DNA from 2 places in the Streptomyces sp. TS71-3 genome. Region 2 is predicted to be linked to the other one. Evidence: riboswitches for the same ligand, from Rfam matches in the RefSeq annotation. Region 2 holds a riboswitch; the other holds the start of a gene.

The links. A riboswitch is a leader RNA that binds a small molecule or an ion and turns the genes downstream of it on or off. The one in region 2 is predicted to bind cyclic di-AMP.
Positions count from the first base shown of each region.
Region 1: linked by a shared signal. The riboswitch ahead of Sm713_RS30140 (M23 family metallopeptidase) and the one ahead of Sm713_RS36135 (LysM peptidoglycan-binding domain-containing M23 family metallopeptidase) in region 2 are both predicted to bind cyclic di-AMP.

Region 1 is NZ_BNEL01000003.1:1,378,517-1,382,696, forward strand. Features, by position in the region: gene Sm713_RS30135 (pitrilysin family protein) at 1-1,082, shown strand, start outside; cyclic di-AMP (ydaO/yuaA leader) riboswitch at 1,400-1,556, shown strand; gene Sm713_RS30140 (M23 family metallopeptidase) at 1,569-2,360, shown strand; gene Sm713_RS30145 (GntR family transcriptional regulator) at 2,681-3,343, shown strand; gene Sm713_RS30150 (HPr family phosphocarrier protein) at 3,920-4,180, opposite strand, start outside.
Region 2 is NZ_BNEL01000003.1:2,865,861-2,870,040, forward strand. Features, by position in the region: gene Sm713_RS36125 (helix-turn-helix domain-containing protein) at 1-268, opposite strand, end outside; gene Sm713_RS36130 (tyrosine-protein phosphatase) at 560-1,357, opposite strand; cyclic di-AMP (ydaO/yuaA leader) riboswitch at 1,843-1,999, shown strand; gene Sm713_RS36135 (LysM peptidoglycan-binding domain-containing M23 family metallopeptidase) at 2,004-2,831, shown strand; gene Sm713_RS36140 (SGNH/GDSL hydrolase family protein) at 3,121-3,924, shown strand; gene Sm713_RS36145 (TetR/AcrR family transcriptional regulator) at 4,060-4,180, opposite strand, start outside.

The DNA of each region.
Region 1 (4,180 bases), 1.5 Mb from region 2:
GGGTGCGGATCTCCCTGGAGGTGCCCGCCTCCCGGCTGCCCAAGGGGCTCGGCCTGCTCGCCGACGCCCTCCGTGCGCCCGCCTTCGCCGACAGCGAGATCGAGCGCCTGGTGCGCAACCGCCTGGACGAGATTCCGCACGAGATGGCGAACCCCGCCCGCCGCGCCGCCAAGGAGCTCTCCCGGCAGCTCTTCCCGGCGACCTCGCGCATGTCGCGGCCCCGGCAGGGCTCCGAGGAGACCGTCGCCGCCATCGACGCCGGGGCGGTGCGCGCCTTCTACGAGAAGCACGTGCGCCCGGCGACGGCCACCGCGGTGGTGGTGGGCGACCTCACCGGCGCCGACCTGGACACGGTGCTGGCCGACACCCTGGGCGCCTGGACCGGCGACACCGCCGCCTCCCGCCCGGTGCCGCCGATCACCGCGGACGACCGCGGCCGCGTGGTCATCGTGGACCGGCCGGGCGCGGTGCAGACGCAGCTGCTGATCGGCCGGATCGGCTCGGACCGCCACGACCGCGTCTGGCCCGCCCAGGTGCTCGGCACCTACTGCCTGGGCGGCACGCTCACCTCCCGGCTCGACCGCGTGCTGCGCGAGGAGAAGGGCTACACCTACGGCGTGCGGGCCTTCAGCCAGGTGCTGCGCTCGTCCGCCCCGTCCTCGCCCGAGGGATCCGCGGGCGCCGCCATGATGGCGATCTCCGGCTCGGTCGACACGGCCTCCACGGGCCCCGCCCTGGACGACCTGTGGAAGGTGCTGCGGGACCTCACCGCCGGCGGCCTCACGGACGACGAGCGCGATGTCGCCGTGCAGAACCTGGTGGGGGTGGCCCCGCTCAAGTACGAGACCGCCGCCGCCGTCGCCGGCACGCTCGCCGACCAGGTGGAACAGCACCTCCCCGACGACTACCAGGGCCACCTGTACCAGCAGTTCGCCGCCACCGGGACGGTCGAGGCCACGGCCGCCGTCGTCAGCGCGTTCCCGGTGGACCGGCTCGTGACCGTGCTCGTCGGGGACGCCTCGGGGATCGAGGAGCCCGTGCGGGCACTGGGGATCGGCGAGGTCACGGTGGTCTCCGGCTGACGTCGCAGGGCCGCCCGCGCCGTACGGCCCCACGGGCTCGCGCCCGAGAGCCCTGCCGTACGCCTGCGGGCGGCCCCGAACCGAGGGGCGCCCTCCGCCCTCGCCCCGTTGCATACCGCCCTGCGCTTACCACACACCCGTCTCGGGGGCTGGCAAATGCCCCGAATTCACCCGTACCCTGCTCGAATTGACAGGAAGTCGGCCGGTCTGCCCCTGTGGCATGCGCAACAAAAGCGTTGATCTGTTTGTTGGTCTGGAGTTGTCCCCTTTAGCGTCGGTCCGGCTGTCCGTCGGACCTGCGCCGCACCCGCGGTGCCGGACAGCCATCGCCGAGTCTCCCGGCGGCTGAGCCGGGGGAGCCGGGGACCCACATGTCCCGGGGTGAATCGGACGCTCTTCCCGAGAGGGCGCCCGTAGGAGACCTTCCTGCTCCGAACCCGTCAGCTAACCCGGTAGGCGAGAAGGAGGGAAAGGACCAGCCGCTTCATGGCGTTCACCCGTACTACCGGGAAGCACCGCCGTACCGGCCGCCTCGGACGCTCCACCGCGTACGTGGCAGGCGTCGCCGCACTCGCCGCCACCGGCGTCATCGGTGGCCTCACCGCAACACCCGCAACCGCCGCGCAGCGGCCGGCGGAGGGCGCCGGTCTGACCCGGGTCCTGGCCGGCGCCGCGACGGCCGACCGGATCAGCGCCCAGGCGGCCGCCCAGCGGCATGCCGCCTACGAGGCCGCCGCCCGCCGCACCGCCGAGCTCAAGGCGGAACGGAAGGCCGTGGAGACCAAGCGGAAGGCGGAGGCCGCCAAGCGCCGTGCGGTCAAGCGCCGCACGGCCAAGATGCGGGCGGCCCGTGCCGCCGTGCGCAGGAGCGTCGCCTACACCGTCCCGATCATCGGTTCGTACGTCACCACCGGCTACCGGACGGGCGGCTCCCTGTGGTCGTCCGGCAGCCACACGGGCATCGACTTCCACGCCGCGACCGGCACCCCCGTGCACGCCGTGGGCACGGGCACCGTCGTCGAGGCCGGCTGGGGCGGCGCCTACGGCAACAACATCGTCCTCAGGATGCACGACGGTACGTACACGCAGTACGGCCACCTCTCCACCATCGCCGTCACCGCCGGCCAGAGCGTCGCCCCGGGGCAGCGGATCGCACTCTCCGGGGCGACCGGCAACGCCACGGGCCCCCACCTGCACTTCGAGGCCCGCACCACGCCGGACTACGGCTCCGACATCGACCCGGTCGCCTACCTCCGCTCCCACGGCGTCAAGGTCTGATCCCACGTCCACCGTCCGCGGGCCCTGCGCCGGGCCCGCCGCGAACTCACGCGCCTGACGGCCCCCGGGTCTGACCCCCAAGAAGGAAACGGCCGAAAAGGGAATGCCCGACCGTCCGGCGCGGAGGACTCGGCCACCGGACACCGCACCCAGCGGTGTCCGGTGCGCGGTCCCAAGCAGTCCAGCAGTCCAGCAGTCCAGCAGTCCAAAAAATATCCATGGATTTCCGGCCCCCTTCGGTAAATGCGGTTCCCTGCAATAGAGTCGCGGGCAGGCTTCATCGGGCCGCGATTTCGCGGGATCAGGGCGGAGGTCGGGTCATGCGCATTCCCGCGCACTCGGTATGCACGGCCATCCGGGACGACATCGTCTCCGGTGCGCTGGAGCGCGGCAGCCGGCTCACCGAAGAGGTCCTCGCGCGACGTTACGGCGTCTCGCGCATCCCTGTGCGCGAGGCACTGCGCACCCTGGAGGCGGAGGGCTTCGTAGTCACCCGCAGGCACGCCGGCGCCTGCGTCGCCGAGCCCACCGAGCAGGAGGCCGCCGACCTCCTGGAGATCCGCCTGCTCCTGGAGCCGATGGGCGCCGCGCGCGCCGCGCAGCGCCGCACCCAGGCTCATCTGAAGGTGCTCAGAGGCCTGGTGCGCCTCGGGCACGACCGCGTCAGGCGTGGTCACGGCGAGGACCTGCGGTCACTGGAGAGCTGGTTCCACGAGACGCTCGCCCAGGCCTCGGGCAGCCCCGGCCTCACCGCGCTGCTCACCCAGCTCCGGCACAAGGTCGCCTGGATGTACACCGTCGACGTGAGCGAGCGCTCCACGGAGTGCTGGGCGGAGCACGCCGCGATCCTCGACGCCGTGGCCCGCGGCGACGCCGAGCGTGCCCGGTCGGTGACGGCGCTGCACAACGAACGGGGCATCCCGGCCCACCGCCTTCGCCTCCCCAGGACACCCGCGCGCCCCGACCGCGTGAGGGCTTCGTAACACGCCGTACATGCGGCGGGGCACCGTTTTTAACAGGCGCCCCGTAAAAACGGAGTCGGCGGTGATTCATATACGAGCATGAGCCCGGCAGTGCATAGGCGTGCGGTATCGCGAAATCCGGTGCCGGTTCCGTTTTTCGCGCCCCGGAATTCCTGCACCGTCTTGCCGGATTATGCGGGCACGCGTCCGGCGCGTATGCGGCGCATTGCCGCGTGACATTTACGTGTCCGGAAAATGTGAAACCCGCTCACGCGGAAGCACGTGTCTCACGCGGCGCACCTGTCTCATGCCGAAGCGCCGGTCCAACGCGGAAGCGCCGCTCTCACGCGGAACCGGCGGTCTCACACGGACCCGCCCGTCCCACGCGGAACCGGCGGTCTCACACGGACGCGCCCGACTCACGCGGAAACACTCGGCCCCGAACGCACAAAAACCGCACCCGCCGGCACGGCAACGGCCGGCGGATGCGGCATCGTGAGATGGCGCTCGGGTCTGAGACGGCCCTCGGGTTCCGGCTGCACGGGCGGGCACCCCCGCGAGCCGCAGCCGGGTTCGGCACCCGGCCGCAGTGGACCCTCAGACCGTCTCGGGCAGCTCCTCCAGGCCCTCGGACACCAGCTTCGCCAGCCGGTCCAGGGCCGCGTCCGCGCCCTCGGCGTCCGAGGTCAGCACGACCTCGTCGCCGCCCTGGGCCCCCAGGCCGAGCACCGCGAGCATGGACCCGGCGTTGACTGGAACGCCCTCGCCCTTGGCGATTTTCACCGGGACGCCCGAGGCCGTGGCCGCCCGGACGAAGATGGAGGCGGGGCGGGCGTGAAGGCCCTCGGCCCAGCCGAT
Region 2 (4,180 bases):
GGCGCGGTTCGGCGTCGGCGGCGCGGACGACGGCGCCGGGCGCCGCGGCGGTCTCGCCGAGCAGTTCCGAGACGGTGGTGGCGTAGGCGCGTGCGAGGGTGAGCAGCAGGGGCAGCGAGGGCTGCCGCCGGCCGGTCTCCAGCCGGGACAGGTGCGCGGGGGAGAGTTCGGCCGCGCGGGCGGCGGCCTCCAGGGTCAGCCCCGCTCGGCGGCGCAGCTCCCTCAGGCGCACCGCCACGGAGGGCATGGTCTCGTCGGCGGGGCTCATATTCTTGATGAAGCCAGAGGGGATGCCCCTGGGGCAAATTTTTTGCCTCTAAGGCAAAAGTCTCGGAGTTTGACGGCGATCCTCCGGCGCGGGAGGGCCGATTCCGGTTCGGGAGCGCCGATCCGCTTCGGAAGCGCCGGTCCGCGATGGGAGCACCGTTCCGGCACGAGAGCGCTGCTCCGCCGCAGGGGCTCCGCCCCGGGGACGTTCCCGGTCGCCACCGCCACCGCCCCGCCGCAGCCCCCGTGCCGGTGGTCCCGCGGCGGCGGCCCCGCCGCGCCGCCGCCCCGCTCAGTCGCGCAGCTGCTCGCGGAGCCTCTCGCGCTGTTCCGGAGTGAGGCCCAGACCGTTCGCGAGGTAGCCCTCGACGTCGCCCCACTGCTGCTCGATCTCGTCGAACGCGGCGGCCAGGTACTCGGTGCGGGCATCGAACAGCGGCGACAGGAGTTCCATGACCTCGGCCGACATGGCGTCCGGCGAGGAGCTGCTGCGGCGCACCTTGTAACGGCGGTGCGTGGCGTTCGACTTGAGGTAGTCCGCCTCGATGGCGTCCCGCTCCACGCCCAGCGCCAGCAGGGTGATCGCGACGGAGATGCCGGCGCGGTCCTTGCCCGCCGCGCAGTGCATCAGCACGGGCACGCTGCCGCCGGCCAGCGCCCGCAGCATCGCCCCGTGCTCCTCGGTGCGGGTGCGGACGATGATCCGGTAGGACGCGATCATCCGCCGCGCGGCCTTGCCGTCGTCCAGCAGGCCCCGCAGATCGTCCAGGCTGCCCTCGCGGACCATCGTCCAGAACTCGGCGCCCTGTGCCGGGTCCGTCAGCGGCACGTTCACGTTGCGCACGCCGTCCAGCTCGACGTCCGGGCCCTCGAGCTTGCGGTCGGCGGCGTTGCGGAAGTCGAAGATCGTGTGCAGGCCCAGGGAGGACAGGTAGCGCGCGTCCTCCTGGGTGGCGTGGGCGAGGTGCCCGCTGCGGAACAGGCGCCCGTACCGCACGCGCCGGCCGTCGGCGGTCGGCAGGCCGCCCACGTCGCGGAAGTTGCGCACACCGGTGAGCTCAGGCTCGATGGACGGGACCTGTTGCGTCACGGGTGCTCCTCCCGGTCGGACCGCCGGCGCCACTGCCGGCGGAGGCCCTGCCGACGATACGGCACCGCCCCCGCGGCGATCTTCCCCCGGCGAGCGAAACGTCGGCCACGGCCGGGCGAGGTCGAGGCCACACGTCGTCCTCGGCGGATGCGCCGACCACCGGTAATGCGGCATCTGACCGTATTGGCCGTTTATGGCCAAGTAGCCCTGGAATGCGGCTACCTGGGCGGGCTGGCCGTGAGCAGGATCATAGTCGTGACGGTGGGTGGCGCTCGGGCCTGCGACAACTCCGTTCCGGGCGAGCGGCGTTGGATCGAGCCGAAGATCGTCGTACGACGGAGGGTGACCGGAAAGCCGTCGATGGATCATGGAAATCCCTGCGTACGGGGTCCATGGCGGTGCACAGCGGCTTGTGATCGTCAATCGGCTTCGCCTAGCGTCGCGCTCACTCCGGGCGGACGCCGAGTCCTGCCACCGCCCCGGAGCCCCACACACCACCCACGCCTGGCAGGAGCGGGGGAACCGCACGCAGTACGCCGGTCCGGACTCCGGAACGGCTTGGGGTGAAGCCACGGGACATCCGCGGCCGGGCATCTCCAGCTCGAACCCGACAGCTCACCTCGCAGGCGCCGGAGAGGAATGCGCCATGCCCGCGAAGGGTAAGCACCGTCGTCCCAAGTCACAGCGGATCACCCGGAAGCTGGCCGTCGCCGGCACCGGTGGTGCCGCACTCGCCCTGCCCCTGATGGCGGCCACGGGCGCGCACGCGACCACCGCCTCCCACCCGGCGGACGGCAAGAAGGCCGCGGCCGCGACGTACACGGTCAAGCCGCACGACACGCTGGCCAAGATCGCCCACAAGAAGCACGTCCGCGGCGGCTGGAAGCACCTGTACCACCTCAACCGCAAGGTCGTCGGGAGCGATCCCGACCTGATCCACCCGGGCGAGAAGCTGGTGCTGGGCGCCAAGCACACGGCCGGAGCGGCCAAGGCCAAGGCCTCGCCGTCCTCGGCCGCACAGTCCTCCGCCGCGAAGGGGACCGACACGGCTGCCCAGACCTCCGGCTCCGGCTACACGCTGCCGGTCGACGGCGCCACCCTCGGCACCCCCTGGCACCAGGCGGGCAGCATGTGGTCCAGCGGCTACCACACGGGTCAGGACTTCATCGTGCCCACCGGCACCCCGGTCCACGCGGTGGCCGACGGCACCGTGGTCACCGCCGGATGGGGCGGCGCCTACGGCAACCAGGTCGTGATCCAGCACAGCGACGGCAAGTACTCCCAGTACGCGCACATGTCGGCGCTCAAGGTCACGGCCGGGCAGACCGTCAAGGAAGGCCAGGAGATAGGCGTCTCCGGCGCGACGGGCAACGTCACGGGCCCGCACGTGCACTTCGAGATCCGCACCACTCCCGACTACGGCTCCGACATCGACCCGGTGGCGTACCTGCGCTCGCACGGCGTCAACGTCTGACCGGCGCGTCCCCGGGGGACGCCCAGGGGACCGTGTTCGACTCCGGTAGGCCCGGGCGCCTCCCGGTCCCGCGGCCTGAAACGACTGCGGACTCCCGAAGCAGGGGCTCACCAGGGGACGGTGGGCCCCTGCTTCGCGCGCTGCCGGGGTGCTGCGGGGCCCCGCCGGACCGCACCCCGGCGAACTCCGCCCGACCCGCCCGCCAGTGCCGACGGTGGCGCATCTCACCTGGCGTCGACCCCTGGTTACGCTCGCGTAGGTCGAGGGGAGAGGGGGATGATGATGCGACGTGGCAGACAAGTCAACAGCTTCCAGAAATCCCCGCATCCCTGCGATCCGTTCCTACGCGGCCCTCGGCGACAGCTTCACCGAGGGCGTGGGGGACCCGGGATCCGACGGCCGTTACGTCGGCTGGGCCGACCGGCTGGCGGTCCTGCTCAACGACCACGCGTCCGGTCACGACTTCCGCTACGCCAACCTGGCCGTACGCGGCAAGCTCCTGGACCAGATCATCGCGGACCAGGTCCCGAGGGCCAAGGAACTGGGCCCGGAGCTGGTCACCCTCGCCGCGGGCGGCAACGACCTCATCCGCCCCGGCGCCGACCCCGACGCCCTCGCCGAGCGCTTCGAGAAGGCGGTCGCGGACCTCACCTCGGCGGCCGGCACGGTCATGGTGACGACCGGCTTCGACACCCGGGACGTTCCCGTACTGAGCCGGGTGCGCGGCAAGGTCGCCACCTACAACGGTCATGTCCGCGCCATCGCCGACCGCTACGGCTGCCCCGTCCTCGACATGTGGTCCTTCAAGTCCGTGCAGGACCGGCGGGCCTGGATCGCCGACCGGCTGCACCTGTCGGCCGAGGGACACGAGCGGGTGGCGCTGCGGGCCGGCCGGGTCCTCGGCCTGGACGTGCCCGGCGACCCGGACCGCCCCTGGCCGCTTGAGCCCCCGCGCACCGTCCTCCAGCGGCGCCGGGACGACATCGCCTGGGCGCGCGAGTACATGGTGCCGTGGATAGGCCGCCGGCTGCGCGGGAGGTCCTCCGGGGACCACGCCGTGGCGAAGCGGCCGGACCTGCTGCCGCTCATCTGATGGCGGACTCCTCGACGGTCCGGGGTGCGGCCCGCGGGCCTGGGAACGAGGGGGCGGAACGGAGGGGGTGGGCCCTGGGAGCGCCGGGGCCCCGAAGGGGCGTGACCGCTGTGTGCGGGGCCGGTGCCGGCGGCGTCAGGCCGTCTGGTCCAGGTGCAGTTCCCTGGCGAGAGCCTCGTCCGCCCATCTTCGGACCCTGGCACGCGGCAGGGCGCCGTCGTAGGCCGTCACCTGGACCGCGAGGCCGTCCAGGAGA